DNA from 2 places in the Shewanella denitrificans OS217 genome. Region 1 is predicted to be linked to the other one. Evidence: predicted binding sites of a transcription regulator. Region 1 holds the regulator's gene; the other holds the start of a gene.
The links. Region 1 encodes NrdR, which represses ribonucleotide reductase genes. Its sites were predicted from a motif close to AAACACNANATNTNGTGTTT; they were not measured.

Region 1 (8,032 bases):
TAGGCATAGGGTTTGCGCCACAAAGATAGCGAGCATGCCACTGATATATTGTTATTTTATCTTGAGCTAAGTGATAATTACCTAATGAGTCGGTCAATACGTTTAATGTTGTGTTTAGCTGCCACGGAGCCCGTAATATTACGACCAAGCTGAGTAAGTGATAGTTGATTACCATCGAGGAGTGACTCAGTGGCAACCATCAGAGAATTAAGTCGTTTTTGGTGTATTTGAGGGCATTGTTTTTTGATTAAATCGTGTAAGATATGGATATCACGCATGGTGTTAGATCTAGTAGGTTTTTGGCGAAATTGATTAGATCAGATAGCACCATGCGTGTCTACTAAATTGAAAATAAAAGCAATTATCAGGGGATTCCCTAGATAGCAGCGTTATGTGTAATGGAATGAAAGATTTTTGAAAGTATTTGGATATGTTTTAAGTGCTTTACTAGTGCTGCTTGTTTTCCTTGTAGCAGTTTCACTAGCTCTTGACTGGATGGTACCTGTTGCAGACTCCTGTCTAGATTCTGGTGGAAGTTACAATTACGAAACCTGTACTTGTGATTATGAAAATAGCCACCTTTATAAAGAAATACATCAATGCAAGTAACCACACATAACAAAGCCAGCCAATTCGCCAGCAAGCTGGCTGGACTCGCTTCACTCGCCTCTGCTGGCAGGCGTTAGTTTTCAATGCTAATCCCCAATTCACGAATTATTGCTAAAAATCTAACAAACTTCTGTCCAAAAACGTGTCAGATAATTGGTGCTAAATCGTTAAGCTTCAAACGTAGGTCACTGAAGTCCCGCATACAGGCTTACCATGGCATTCACTCACCGACACGCAGCAAGTCCGTCCTTGGCTCTTGATTTAAACTAAAGTCGGCCGCCCCATCTGATGTGAAAGGATTCACAAATGCCGCGATGGCATGGATGCCAGAGAGCGGCTGTGGGGCGGACGGTCGGCTCGCAAATACTCATGGCTCACCTTATATATTTAGGTGTGTTCTTCTCGCTCTTAAAAATCTAGAACCATAGCTATGCTAACCTTAACAGTACACTCACAGGTTGCATCAACTCCCCTCGAAGTTGCCGAAATATTCACGTAAAAATACCGTGTAACCATCAGGGATGATGGTTAAGGCGCGTTAGTACATGGACGTACTGTCGTGCCGTTAGGTATTTTTACTTGAATATGAGGAAGAACAACTTCGTCGGGGCGGCACGGAGGGAGCTCCAAGAGGTGTAATGGTCTAATGAAACTGGAGTGATTTTCAGCTTAAAATACACAAAATCTTATCGGTATTAAACATGACCAGAAAAAGCGCAGTCCATATCAGCCCTCTTCAAAAATTAGAATATGCCAAGCTGATGGTCGAACAGGGTTACACCAACAAGCAAATTGAAGATATGTCAGGTGCCGGTAAATCTGCGGTGTCTAGATGGAAAGTGCAGTATCAAGCTGAATTAGCCGGTGAAACCCCAGAAAATGCCAAAGCATTAACTGAAGACCAACGAAGAATACAGCTTCTAGAAGCCCAACTAAAACAAGCCATGAGGGATAATGATATCTTAAAAAAGGCTGCAGCTTTCTTCATTCGAGACAATCAAAACTTAAAATGATGCGCGAAGTAAAGAAAGCAAACCCCGAGTTTAAAGTGAATGAGTTATGTCGCGCCTTCGAAATAAGTTGCAGTAGTTTCTATTACAAACCAATACCGTTAAGTATTAATAAACAGTCAGTTATGCAGTTGGTTGAGGAAGTTTTCACTGATTCTTACTCTACTTATGGCAAACGAAGAATACAGGCTGAACTACTTGATTTAGATTGTAGAGTAGGTGTTTACGCTATTTCTACGGTCATGAAAAACTTGGGGCTAAGGGCGATTAGGCCAAAGAAAAAGCATTACTATCCTAACCAAGGTGAGGAGCAAGTTTACGCCCCTAATTTGCTTAGACGACAGTTTAATCCTACGACTTATAATACTCACTGGGTTGGTGATATTACCTATATAAAATCACATCAAGGCTGGAGTTATTTAGCCTGTGTGCTTGATTTAGGAACCAAAGAGATCGTTGGGTATGCTTTATCAAGTCAACCCAATGCAGCATTAGCGACAGCGGCCTTAAATAACGCGATACAACGTAAGAGGCCCAATACACAGGCATTGATGTTTCACTCCGACCAGGGCTGTCAGTACTCAGCCAAAGTGTTTAGAGAGCGGCTAAAACACTTAGGTATCGAGCAAAGCATGAGTCGTAGAGGCAATTGCTGGGATAATGCGGTGATGGAACGATTTTTTAGGAGTTTAAAGACTGAAAGATTAAACCATTTAGCATTTATAAATCACAGCGCAGTAGTGAGCGTGGTTGAGCAATATATTCAGTTCTACAATTACAAACGCAGACATTCGGCAATAGATTATAAGACGCCACATCAAAAATATAATGAGTTAAAAAAAGCGGCTTAAAATCTCTCCAGAAAAACTTGACCATTACAAGGGAGGGTTTGCTGTTGAACTTTCCCTCTTGGTCGGGTGTGGGTTGAAGACCCACGAGGTTAATCCAAACGAAGTTTGGACGTCTTAAATACTTGCTAAAATTAACCCCCAAAACACGCTTTTGTCCAAAAACGTGTTAAATCTGATCGCGGTGGATGCTTATCGATCGCTAAAGTCAGGTTGGTAATCTTTTAAGGCTAAAGGGCACACAAAAACCGAAAAGGTGAACCCTAATATTTACCTTCATTAAGCCATTTATAAACCCCTGCCATAAAAAAGGGCATCGAATTCGATGCCTTTTTTGTTTGTCTTTGTCCTTTACCGAGATAAGTTTCACTATTTATAGCGAAGCAGGAGAAGCTTTACTTCACCATACGCTTGTATTTCAAGCGGTGGGGTTCGACGATATCGGCGCCGTAGGTGGCTTTGAGCCAAGTGGAGTATTCGGTGAAGTTACCTTCGTAGAAGTTCACCTTGCCTTCGTCGCGATAATCTAAGATGTGGGTAGCGATACGGTCGAGGAACCAACGATCGTGTGAAATCACCATGGCGCAACCTGGGAATTCCAATAAGGCTTCTTCCAGTGCGCGCAAGGTTTCAACGTCTAAGTCGTTGGTGGGTTCATCGAGTAATAGTACGTTACCGCCCGCTTGTAATAGCTTGGCTAAGTGGACGCGGTTACGCTCACCGCCGGATAAAGTGCCGATGATTTTCTGCTGATCGCCGCCACGGAAGTTAAACCGGCCCACGTAAGCACGGCTTGGGATTTCCATATTGTTGATGCGCATTATGTCTTGGCCGCCAGAGATTTCCTGCCAAACCGTGTTCTTGTCATTCATTGAGTCGCGGAACTGCTCAACCGAGGCTAATTGCACTGACTCGCCCACAGAAATGCTGCCGCTGTCTGGTTGCTCATCGCCAGAAATCATTCTGAACAGGGTCGATTTACCCGCGCCGTTAGCACCGATAATGCCGACAATGGCGCCCTTAGGCACAGAGAATGACAAGTCATCAATCAAGACGCGATCGCCGTAAGATTTGGTCAGATTAGTGACTTCGATCACTTTATCGCCTAAGCGTGGTCCTGGCGGAATGAAGAGCTCGTTGGTTTCATTGCGTTTTTGGTAATCATTGGTGTTCAATTCTTCAAAGCGCGCCATACGGGCCTTGCCTTTAGACTGACGACCTTTTGCGCCTTGACGCACCCATTCCAATTCCTTGGCTATGGTCTTCTGACGGGCGCTTTCAGTGGATGACTCCTGCTTTAGGCGGTTATCTTTTTGTTCAAGCCAAGATGAGTAGTTACCTTCCCATGGAATACCTTCGCCGCGGTCAAGTTCTAAAATCCAGCCTGCTGCGTTATCGAGGAAGTATCTATCGTGGGTAATGGCCACCACAGTGCCTGAGTATTCTTGCAAGAAATGTTCAAGCCAAGCCACAGATTCAGCGTCCAAGTGGTTGGTCGGTTCATCGAGCAATAGCATTTCAGGCTTTTCTAGCAGTAGACGACATAAGGCCACCCGGCGACGTTCACCCCCAGACAGCACGCCGATTTTGGCATCCCACTCAGGCAAACGTAGCGCATCGGCGGCTCTGTCTAAGATATGATCTAAGTTATGAGCATCTTGAGCTTGGATAATGGCTTCAAGCTCACCTTGTTCTTTGGCAAGGGCATCAAAGTCTGCATCGGGTTCGGCGTAAAGTGCATAGACTTCATCAAGACGCTTAAGGGCATTTTTGGCCACGCCTACCGCTTCTTCTATGGCTTCGCGCACCGTTTGCTCTTCATTAAGCTTAGGCTCTTGAGGCAAATAACCTATCTTAAGGCCTGGCATAGGGCGAGCTTCACCTTCGATTTCAGTGTCAAGGCCTGCCATGATGCGCAGTAGGGTTGATTTACCAGAGCCGTTAAGACCTAACACACCAATCTTGGCGCCGGGGAAGAAACTTAAGGAGATGTCTTTAAGAATTTGCTTCTTGGGTGGGACAATTTTGCCCACTCTAAGCATGCTGTATACAAATTGAGCCATGTTATGGATTCTTCAGTGACTAATGATGGCGATAATTCTACTGTATTCTGTTGCTAACTCAAATTGAGTTTTCGCTTTTAGGGCATGCTAATACAAGGAATTTCATGGTCTAAATACTGGGATTGTTGCGCTTGGCAGAGTAGAATACCGCGCAACCCTACAAATAGAAACTTGCAGTTGGAGTAACCAATGCTAAACAAAGCTATGAATATCGCGGATTATGATCCACAACTATTTAAAGCCATTGAAGACGAAACCCGTCGTCAAGAAGAGCACATAGAGTTAATTGCATCAGAAAACTACACCAGTCCTCGCGTCATGGAAGCACAAGGTTCACAGCTTACCAATAAGTATGCAGAAGGTTACCCAGGCAAGCGTTATTACGGCGGTTGTGAATACGTCGATGTGGTTGAAACCTTGGCCATCGAACGTGCTAAAGAATTGTTTGGCGCGACTTATGCCAACGTTCAGCCTCATTCAGGATCGCAAGCCAACAGCGCTGTGTACATGGCGCTACTTAAGCCCGGTGATACTGTGCTTGGGATGAATTTGGCTCATGGTGGTCACTTAACGCACGGTTCACCAGTGAACTTTTCTGGCAAGCTGTATAACATCATTCCTTACGGCATCGATGAAGCGGGCAAGATAGATTACGTTGAGATGGAGCGTTTAGCCGTTGAGCATAAGCCTAAGATGATGATCGGTGGCTTCTCTGCCTTTTCTGGTATCGTTGATTGGGCAAAAATGCGTGAAATCGCAGACAAAATTGGCGCTTACTTATTTGTTGATATGGCCCACGTTGCAGGTTTAATTGCCGCAGGCGTGTATCCAAACCCTGTGCCCCATGCCCACGTGGTGACATCCACCACACATAAGACCTTAGCAGGCCCTCGTGGCGGGTTAATCTTATCGGCAGCAGACGATGAAGACTTGTACAAGAAGCTAAATTCGGCCGTGTTCCCTGGCGGACAGGGCGGCCCATTGATGCATGTTATCGCGGGTAAAGCGGTGGCCTTTAAGGAAGCCTTAGAGCCTGAGTTTAAAACCTATCAGCAGCAAGTGGTGAAAAACGCTAAGGCTATGGTTGAAGTGTTTATCGAGCGCGGTTATAAAATCGTCTCAGGCGGCACAGATAACCACCTGATGCTGGTTGACTTAATTGGCCGTGATCTTACCGGTAAAGAAGCGGATGCCGCCTTAGGTAGCGCTAACATTACCGTGAATAAAAACTCGGTGCCAAACGATCCACGTTCACCTTTTGTGACATCTGGTGTGCGTATCGGTACTCCGGCTATTACCCGTCGTGGTTTTAAAGAAGCCGAAGCCAAAGCCTTGACAACTTGGGTGTGTGACATTCTCGATGACGCTAATAATCCAGCGGTTATTGAGCGGGTCAAGGGTGAAGTGTTAGCCCTGTGTGCCAAGTATCCAGTATACGCTTAATCCTAAGGGCAATTTGATAGGTTTCAGTTAACCTTAACGCCCAAATAGGATAAACTTCAATGGCCTCAAGACTTAAGTCTTTGTGGCCATTTTGTTTTTTGCTGGAGACACCAATGCATTGCCCTTTTTGTAGTGCCACAGATACTAAAGTCATAGATTCAAGGCTGGTGGCAGATGGTCATCAAGTTCGCCGTCGCCGTGAGTGCACTCTGTGCCACGAACGTTTCACCACCTTCGAAGGCGCTGAGCTTGTGATGCCTAGGGTGATAAAACGTGATGATACTCGTCAACCCTTCGATGAAGATAAGCTCAGAGGCGGTATGCTGCGGGCAGTAGAGAAACGCCCTGTGTCCATGGACCAGCTGGAGCAAGCCTTAACAAAAATCAAATCAACCCTGAGGGCAACCGGTGAGCGTGAAATTAACTCAGAGATGATAGGCAATTTGATGATGGAACAACTCATGCACTTAGATAAAGTGGCCTATATCCGTTTTGCCTCTGTCTACCGTGCCTTTGAAGATGTTTCACAGTTCGGTGAAGCCATCGCCAAGTTAGAGAAGTAGCCAGAATTTAAATCGTGATACTGATTTTAATCACACTGATTGTATTAACACTGGCTTGAAATCAACGATTTTGCCCATATAAAGGCTAGCAACACGCCAATGCTAACGCGAGCAAACCATTAGGTGCTAACCATGCCAAGCTGGTCCAAATTTGACATAGAAATGATGAGCCGTGCCATCCAATTGGCAGAACGAGGCCGTTATACCACTCGCCCCAATCCTTGTGTGGGCTGCGTAATTGTCAAAGATGGCATCAAGTTAGCCGAGGGCTACCATCAGAAAGCGGGCTTTGGTCACGCCGAAGTTAACGCCCTTGCTGCGCTGAAATCCGCCAATTTATCCGCCATAGGCGCCACCGCCTACGTAACCTTAGAGCCTTGCAGCCATTTCGGCCGCACCCCGCCTTGCGCCCAAACCTTAGTGGAAAGCGGTGTCGCCAAAGTGGTGGTCGCCATCACAGATGCTAATCCACAGGTTGCCGGTAAAGGCATTGCTATGCTGCGAGAAGCTGGCATAGCGGTTGAAGTCGGTTTATTGCAAGCCCAGGCTCTTGAGTTAAATTTAGGCTTTATGAAGCGCATGCGCACAGGTTTGCCTTGGGTGACAGTGAAACTTGCTGCAAGTCTTGACGGTAAAACTGCGCTCTCAAATGGGGTGTCTAAATGGATAACGGGCGATGCATCCCGTAACGATGTGCAAAAACTTCGCGCCAGAAGCTGCGCGTTAATCACAGGCATAGAAACCGTATTAGCCGATGACCCGAGCCTTAATGTGCGCTATCAAAGCCTTGGCAGTCTTAAAGATGAGCTTGATGTGACTGAGCTTCACCAGCCAGTAAGAATCGTACTCGACAGTAAAGCGAGGCTTACAGCAGACAAAAGGCTTTTTAGCATCACTAGCCCCATTATCTTGGTCAGCACTCAAGCCTACCCCGAGACAGTTATCTTTCCAGCCCATGTGCAATGCCTGCAGTTTGCGCCAGACAATGATGGCAGAGTGCCGTTGATAAGCCTATTTCACCACTTAGGCAAAAGCTATAATCAGGTATTAATTGAAGCCGGCGCCACCTTAGCGGGTAAGGTGCTCGAACTTGGGCTTGGGGATGAACTGTATCTATATCAAGCGATGAAAATCTTGGGTAGCCATGGGCGAAACCTAGTGCAGTTACCGGATTATCAGGCCATGGATGATATTCCAAGCTTGCAGCTGAAAGACAGTCGCCAATTAGGCGAAGATAGACGCTATATTTTTAGACTTGGCAAAGAATAACGCGTTTAGACTTGGCAGAGTGCCACGCGGTTCAACTTGCCAAGCGTCGCCGTGAAGATGGCGCCACATCAGATAACAGCATATAAGATAAGTGAGCCAAACATGTTTACCGGAATAATCGAAGCCCTAGGGACATTAACTAAGATTGAGCGCCACGGTCAGGATATTCGCCTCACTGTGGATAGCGGCAAGCTTGACTTAAGTGATGTTAAACTCGGTGATAGCAT
Region 2 (8,032 bases), 340 kb from region 1:
GTCTATCTATTATAAAACAATAACATAATGCACTTTAAGTTTGTGTTCAAGCATTAACAATTTAACGTGACACATACTATTAAACACATTTCCATAACTGAAACCATTCACTCCTTTTTTAATCTTGATGGGAAAATCTGTGCACAATTTGATTGCTGCTGCCGCGCCAAATAAGTGATGGGTCTGCCAAGGCTTGAACAAACTTTCCGTCCACCAGCACATCGATAAAGTGAAGTAATGCCTGCTGGGACTCATTGAGCTCAGCAAGGCGATAACCTGTCCACAGCCAGATATTTTTAGTGGGACACTCAGCTTTCACTCGTTTAACTAACTTAAGCACCGCCGATAAGTTTTGCGGATGCAATGGGTCGCCACCGCTTAAACTCAACCCTTGTCTGATAATACGTTCATCCTGCAAATCACTGATGATGTTATCTTCCAAGCCTTGGCTATAGGAGTGACCGGCATCCAGTCGCCAAGTGGCTTGGTTATAACAGCCCTTGCAGGCATGTTCGCAGCCACTAACAAATAGCGTGCAACGGGTCCCTTCCCCATTGACCACATCGACACTGTGGTAGGCGCTGTAATGCATATCCCCTCCTTTTTTGTCACAGGCTCAATCACAAATGCTTGACGCGGCGCTTCACTTCTTCTTGCTTACCCGCATTAAAGGGCCGGGCATCAGGGCTGCCTAAATAACCACAGACCCTTCGAGTCACACTCACGCGGCTAGGCTCATGATTGCCGCATTTTGGGCAGACAAAGCCCTTGCTGGTACAGTTAAATTCACCTAAAAAGCCGCAGTCATAACACTCATCAATTGGGGTATTGGTGCCGTAATAGGGCACCCGACTAAAACTGTAATCCCACACTTGCTCCAGTGCCGATAAGTTATGCTGCATATTGGGGTATTCACCGTAACAAATAAAGCCGCCATTGGTGATAGCGGGATAGGCCATTTCAAAATCCAGTTTATCGAAGGGGTTAACTTTCTTCTCAACGTCTAAATGAAAACTATTGGTGTAATAGCCTTTGTCTGTCACGCCTTTAATGAGTCCAAACTCACTGCTATCGAGCTCGCAAAAGCGGCTGCAGAGGTTCTCACTTGGGGTGCTGTATAAACTAAAGCCGTAACCCGTTTCTGCCTTCCATGCATCTGTTGTTTGTTTTAGATAGCGAATAATTTCAAGGGCTTTTTCTCGCAAAATAGCACTATCAAAGACATGTTCTTGGCCAAAAAGTGCCTGAATGGTTTCATGTAAGCCAATAAAGCCTAATGAAATGGATGCGCGACCATGTTTAAAGATACTGCTTATCTCATCATCAGCCTTTAAGCGCACGCCACAAGCCCCTTCCATATAGAGGATCGGCGCAACCCGAGCTTTTACACCATCGAGACGGCTGATGCGGCTATCTAAGGCTTTTTTAGCGACAAGTAAACGAGCATCTAGCAATTGATAAAAGGCAGCTTCATCACCTTTAGCCTCAATAGCTATTCGCGGTAAGTTCAAACTCACCACCCCCAAGTTATTGCGACCTTCATGGATAAGCTCGCCATTTGCTTCATAGGCGCCAAGGAACGAGCGGCAACCCATGGGGGTTTTAAAGGAACCTGTGACCTTAACCACTTGATCAAAATTAAGAATATCGGGATACATTCTCAGGCTTGCACACTTAAGCGCCAGCTGTTTGATGTCATAGTGGTTGTCACCCAGCTTATGATTCAGTCCCGCTTTAATGGCAAACACAAGCTTTGGGAATACCGGTGTCTTGCGGTTTTTACCTAGGCCTTCGAGGCGCACATTGAGCATGGAGCGTTGGATGAGTTTTGACTCCCAAGAGGTGCCTAAACCAAAACCAAAGGTCACAAACGGGGTTTGCCCGTTAGCCGTGTGCAAGGTATTTACTTCATATTCAAGGGATTGAAAAGCATCGTGACACTCTTTTTCTGTTAGGGATAGCGCGTACTTTGCTGCGTCTGCCACTTGCCACTCTATGCCTGTCGCTAAATGTTTTTGGTAGCTCTTAGTGACAAATTCTGCCAATACTTCATCGATACGGTTAATGGTGGTGCCGCCATAAATGTGGCTGGCAACCTGAGCGATAATTTGCGCTGTAACGGCTGTCGCCGTAGCTATGGATTTAGGCGGCTCAATTTCGGCATTACCCATCTTAAAGCCCTTGGTGAGCATGCCGCCTAAGTCGATAAGCATGCAGTTAAACATGGGGAAAAACGGCGCATAATCTAAGTCGTGATAATGCAGCTCACCGCGCTCATGAGCTTGAACCACGTCTTTTGGCAATAAATGGCTTTTGGCATAATGCTTGGCGACAATGCCCGCTAACAAATCACGTTGAGTTGGGATGACTTTGGCATCTTTATTGGCATTTTCATTCAAAAGTGCTGCATCACTTTGCTCTACTAAGCCTAAAATCTGCTGGTTGAGCTTGCTCTTGGCTTCACGGCATAAGTCTCTGTCATGGCGATATTCAATATAATGGCGGGCCACGGCTTTATAAGGGCCCGCCATGAGTAAGTTTTCAACGGCATCTTGCAGCTCGTGTATGTCGACTTCTCGCTTGCCTTGCATTTGTTGCCTAACCTGCTCTGCCAAGGTGCAGGCATAATCCACATCTTGTTTGTTCGCCGATGCCATGGCCGCGATAACGGCCTCTTGAATACGCTCGGCATTAAATACTGTACGACATCCATCTCTTTTTATGACTACAAGCATGACTCACTCCAGTAATTATCTCGGATTCCTGTCCTTATCTAGGATTACAGCGACGTCAATGAGGCTTAGTACGTCAAAATCTACATATAGACTTAAAATCGATTTAAAACACAATATGCTGTGCATTAAGCGCCAGATAATCCAGTAATGCTTTGATCTAGATCATGATATTGAACACTGAAGAAAGGATGGATCATTCGAGCGAAGGCTGGAGGTAAGTAGCGGACAATAAACAGCGCAGCGAACCTATCTCTTTAATAGGAAATCTAAAAAAATGTAAATTGGGCCCTGAAATTGGCCCATGAATGTCGAGGATAAGTCAGCGATGGGTTAATTATCTTTGCGGCGCCGAATCAAAATCACCTATGCTCGCCTTGAGTAAATGGCTGATGTTCTCAACCGCTTGCTCTCCTGCCGCTATGGCTTCTGCTGCACGGTGAAACTCCATAGTGCCGATATCGAACACTTGGGGAACGATGCAAATGTCCGGCGGATCGCCCATTAAGCGCGCCCGTTTGTGGCGCTGCTCTAATATGTCCATGGATTGAGACATCACTGCCAACATGCCAGGATGGGAATTAACCCCTAGAGAAAACTTTTCAGTCAGGCCGCTTAAGTATTCTTTACTCTTGCCCCAAAGATCCATGAAGCCGGACTCTAGCTGAGGCTTTTCAGTCACAGTTTGAGACTTTTCAGCTTGGTGGCTGACCACTTGTTCTGGCAACATCATCATCTGACCACGGCGGTGACCATTAAGATCAACGGCTATCACTAAGTCCACTCCCATGGCCCGGCACAAGGACACAGGTACCGGGTTCACCACAGCGCCGTCCACCAGCCAGCGATCATCTTGTTGCACTGGAGGTAAAAAGCCTGGCATAGAACAAGACGCCCTTACCGCATGGCGCAAGTCCCCTTCTCGAAACCAAATTTCTTGCCCCGAATAGAGATCCGTAGCCACAGCAGCAAATGCACGCTTTAGTTGCTCAATTTTTAAAGCACCAACTCGGCTTGATAGCACTTCAAAGACTTTTTCACCATTGATGATACCGCCCTTACGCCAACGTATATCCATCAAACCCAGCACGTCCCAACTGGAAAACCCGCGCACCCACTTCTCAATTTCATCGAGATTGTCATTGGCATAAGCCGCCCCCACGAGCGCCCCCACAGAGCAACCTGCCACCTTGTCAGGAAAAATACCGAGTTTGGCTAGGCCATTAAGCACACCGATATGTGCCCAGCCTTTAGCCGCCCCACTGCCTAAAGCGAGGCCAATAACAGGTTTTTTAGGCTTAGGGAGATCTGCGGCCTTTTTAGTAATAATCAGTGCCATAGTTAGCTTATACTCCTTAAATAACCTTCAACAGCAGAATTAAAAAGTCAAAGACTCGAGCCTGATGACGCTGTGAAAAATAGTATAAGTAAAGCAGGTGTTGTTGGCTATACCTCAGTGAACCCGCTATAATGCTTGGCTATTATTTTTTAGGGGAACAACCTTTGCAATTTTCCGACTTTTCATTAGATAAGCGCCTGTTAGACAGCTTGAAACATCTAGGCATTACCACGCCAACACCCATCCAAGAACAAGCGCTGCCCATTGCATTAACGGGCAAAGATCTAATGGCGTCTTCAAAAACGGGCTCAGGCAAGACGTTAGCTTTCTTGCTACCCGCTATGCAAAGGATTATCTCCACTAAAGCCTTATCTAAGCGTGACCCTAGGGTATTGATCTTGCTGCCCACTCGCGAGCTTGCTCAGCAAGTTTACGGCCAACTCAGGTTGCTTGTGGCTAACACTCAATACAAGGCAGTGAGCATACTGGGTGGTGAGAATTTTAACGACCAAGCCAAAGCCTTAAGCCGTGAGCCCCACTTTATTGTGGCAACCCCTGGGCGCATTGCCGATCACTTGCAGCAGCGTCACTTGCACTTAAATGGCCTTGAATTACTGATTTTAGATGAAGCTGACCGCATGTTGGACTTGGGCTTTGCCCCTCAACTTGCCGCCATTAATGCCGCCGCCGATCATAAGCGTCGTCAGACATTGATGTTCTCAGCCACTTTAGAGCATGATGAAATTAACGAAATTGCGGCCACCTTACTTAAGAGCCCCAACCACATTGCCATTGGTGCGGCTTACACTGAGCACGCCGATATTACACAGCGCATTATCTTGGTCGATCACTTAGATCATAAACAAGCCTTGCTTGAGCATGTGTTAACTAATGAAACCAACAAACAGATCATCATCTTTACCGCCACCCGTGTCGATACTGAGCGCTTAGCAAGTTTGTTGGCGGATAAAGGCTTTGCCACTGCGGCATTAAGTGGCAATCTCAATCAAGGCGCGCGCAATCAGATCATGGATCAATTTGCTCGCGGTCAAAAACAAATTCTGGTCACTACTGATGTCGCCTCTCGCGGCCTTGATCTTATCAATGTGTCATTAGTGATTAACTTTGATATGCCAAAATTTGCCGAAGAATACGTTCACCGTATTGGCCGTACTGGTCGTGCTGGCGCTAAAGGAGATGCGGTCTCCTTAGTGGGCCCAAAAGATTGGGATAGCTTTATCAAGGTGCAAGCCTTCTTACGCAAGACCTTTGAGTTCACTGTCATCGACGGCCTAAAAGCCAAGTTCAGCGGCCTAAAAGCGAAAGCCAAAACAGATAAGGTCAATTCCACTAAACGTGTGGCAAAGGCGGCATCTAAAGCAAAATCACCCCATGCCAAGCCGGCGCCAAAGCGTGATAAGCGCTTTAGCACAGGTGTCGATGTGGGAGATGCGCCGATGCGCCGTAAAGTTAAGCCAAGCCTGATTATCGAAACGGATGCTAGCATTCAGTCCGATATCGATAATGATGACGAATAAATAGTAAAGGTCATGCTAAGCGTGGCCGTTCAACAGTTAAATGAGTAGGAATATCATGAAAATTTGTGGTGTAGAGTTAAAAGGTGGCGAAGCCATCATCAGTTTATTGACCTATGAAGGTGAAACCTTCAACGTCCCAGCCTGCCGTAAGGTGTCATTCAGTATTTCTCAGTCTGCCAGCACTGAGTCCATACGTGAGTTTCACTTTACCTTTCATAAGTTAATGGAAGATTACAAGGTTGATGAAATCGCCATTATAGAGCGTGAGCAGAAAGGCAAGTTGGCCGGTAGCGCCACTAGCTTCAAATTAGAAGCGGCAATTCAGTTAACTGAACTGCCTGTGCATTTGATTTCACCTGTGACCATTAAAGAGCAGCTAAAACGCAATCCACCTTTGGTTGATTTTGAATCGTTAGATCTTAAACGCGTCCAACAAAGTGCGTTTGATGTCGCCTATGTGCAGCACAATCGTCACATCTTCGGCAAAATCTAACTTTCACTGATAAGCACTTTAGTGCTTTATCAGGTGTAAAAAGAAGGACTACTGTGATGCACTGTGGTCCTTTTTGTATCTCAATGGCTGATAAAACAGTTCAGCTAGCTCAGTTAATAAAATAAAAACCAAAAAACTAAAGACCAAGACCAAGACTATGACTATGACCAAGAAACCCACAGCGCCGCCCGTCATGCCCAAAAAAGCCTCGAGCCAAGGGTTAAAACCAGCGACAGATATCGCCAGTCTAATGACCAGCGAGCAAGTCACAGCGGTTAAATCACAACAAGGTGTGATGCGCTTACTCAATGGCTATAGCGCCAGCGTTATCGAGCAAGTTCAACGGCATATCGAAGACAACAGCTTGGCTAGTTTGTTGTTGTCACGTCACCCCGTCATTCACGACGTTCGCACCGACAAGGCCCTGTATGACTATACACTCGGCTTTAAAAATCAGTTTATGCGCCAGTCAGATCCTTTGGCCAAGGTGATATATGATGAAAAAATCACCTTAACTCACCAAGCCTTAGGTCTACATTCTTTTGTTAACCGTGTACAAGGCAATAAGGTCAAAGCCAAGAATGAAATTCGTATTTCATCAAGGCTTAAACGCATTCCAGAACCATTATTGCGTATGGTCGTCATTCACGAATTGGCGCATTTGCGAGAAAAAGAGCACAACAAAGCCTTCTACAAGCTGTGCGAGTTTATGCTCAGTGATTACCATCAATTGGAATTTGATCTTAGGCTACTGCTTATCTGTGAACAACTCGGGCAATCGCCTTATGAAGCTTGAGTGATGATTTATAGCTGAACCTGCATTTGAAATCTGTGATTGTTAGGAATAATTACCCAACAAAACTAGACTCCATTATAGCCATTGCTGATTTTTCGCTCACCGAGTTTCTTTGTTTGTAGACACGAGTGCCATAGTGGATGTATCTGAGGATTAAATTGATGTTTTATGGTGCGGAGGTCAAATTTTGCAGGCTAGAAAGCTGAATTAAAGCCATTTTCTCATTTCAAAATAGGAATGCGTATTTAAATGTAAATATTCTCCCCCAAGCTCTGATATTTAACGCTTGCCATATCATTTTCACCCATGCTCACTACCCAAGATTAACACATTGTTATATATCACATTTACATCATAAAGCTATTAGTAACTCCTGAATATAGAACAAAGATACCCCACAATTAACTTAATAATAACAAATAGATGCAACTGGTCGGAGTTGTTAGCCTATGCTCTCATCCTTAAGATGCCCTCGAACAAATTAGTGTTAGCGCTCTAAGGCTATGCCGCAAAAGCAGTCTTCAGCCAAAGAGGTCGTCACTCACACAATAGAGATAAGTATAATAATGAATAAATTTAACAAGACACTCCTCGCTACTGCCATCACATTAGCCAGCACTCAAGCAATGTCAGCCGGCTTTCAGTTAAACAGTCAATCTGCCACCGGTATCGGCCGTGCTATGGCCGGTGACGCTATCATTGCTGACAACGCTTCAGTACTTTCACGTAACCCTGCTGCTATGGCATTGTTTGACAAAAAAGCACTATCTGTAGGGTTAACCTTTGCTGATATCGACGTTAATGTCGATGATGTTACCAAGACAGTTCCCGGCCTTGGGACAGTAAACTTTGGTGATGTGCACGGCGCCGCTGACAGCAAGATCATTCCAAACTTTTACTACATCAATCCTATCGACGACAAGTTTGCCATTGGCTTCGCCGCTTTTAGTAATTATGGCACTGGCACTGACTTAACCCCGTTAGCCAATGCTGGCGTCAACACGCCTGTAGGTTTTATGCCTGCTCCTGTGGATCTACTGGGTAACACTGAAGTGCTTACTGTTAATTTCAACACCAGTATGAGCTATCGTGTTAATGAAGAATTCAGCTTTGGCTTTGGCATAGATGCCATTT

Region 2: nrdD (anaerobic ribonucleoside-triphosphate reductase) is a predicted target of NrdR. The motif match lies at 2,842-2,861, and genes of this name have one in related genera.

The regions. Positions count from the first base shown of each region.
Region 1 covers NC_007954.1:1,308,593-1,316,624, forward strand. Annotated here, with positions in the region: partial or broken gene SDEN_RS05915 (IS4-like element ISSde1 family transposase) at 1-278, opposite strand, end outside; one part of gene SDEN_RS05925 (IS3-like element ISSde8 family transposase) at 1,311-1,569, shown strand; one part of gene SDEN_RS05925 (IS3-like element ISSde8 family transposase) at 1,569-2,470, shown strand; gene ettA (energy-dependent translational throttle protein EttA) at 2,863-4,530, opposite strand; gene glyA (serine hydroxymethyltransferase) at 4,720-5,973, shown strand; gene nrdR (transcriptional regulator NrdR) at 6,087-6,536, shown strand; gene ribD (bifunctional diaminohydroxyphosphoribosylaminopyrimidine deaminase/5-amino-6-(5-phosphoribosylamino)uracil reductase RibD) at 6,669-7,805, shown strand; gene SDEN_RS05950 (riboflavin synthase) at 7,908-8,032, shown strand, end outside.
Region 2 covers NC_007954.1:1,650,211-1,658,242, reverse strand. Annotated here, with positions in the region: gene nrdG (anaerobic ribonucleoside-triphosphate reductase-activating protein) at 119-592, opposite strand; gene nrdD (anaerobic ribonucleoside-triphosphate reductase) at 621-2,735, opposite strand; gene rssA (patatin-like phospholipase RssA) at 3,070-4,071, opposite strand; gene SDEN_RS07415 (DEAD/DEAH box helicase) at 4,236-5,609, shown strand; gene SDEN_RS07410 (DUF3010 family protein) at 5,665-6,102, shown strand; gene SDEN_RS07405 (M48 metallopeptidase family protein) at 6,398-6,898, shown strand; gene SDEN_RS07400 (OmpP1/FadL family transporter) at 7,465-8,032, shown strand, end outside.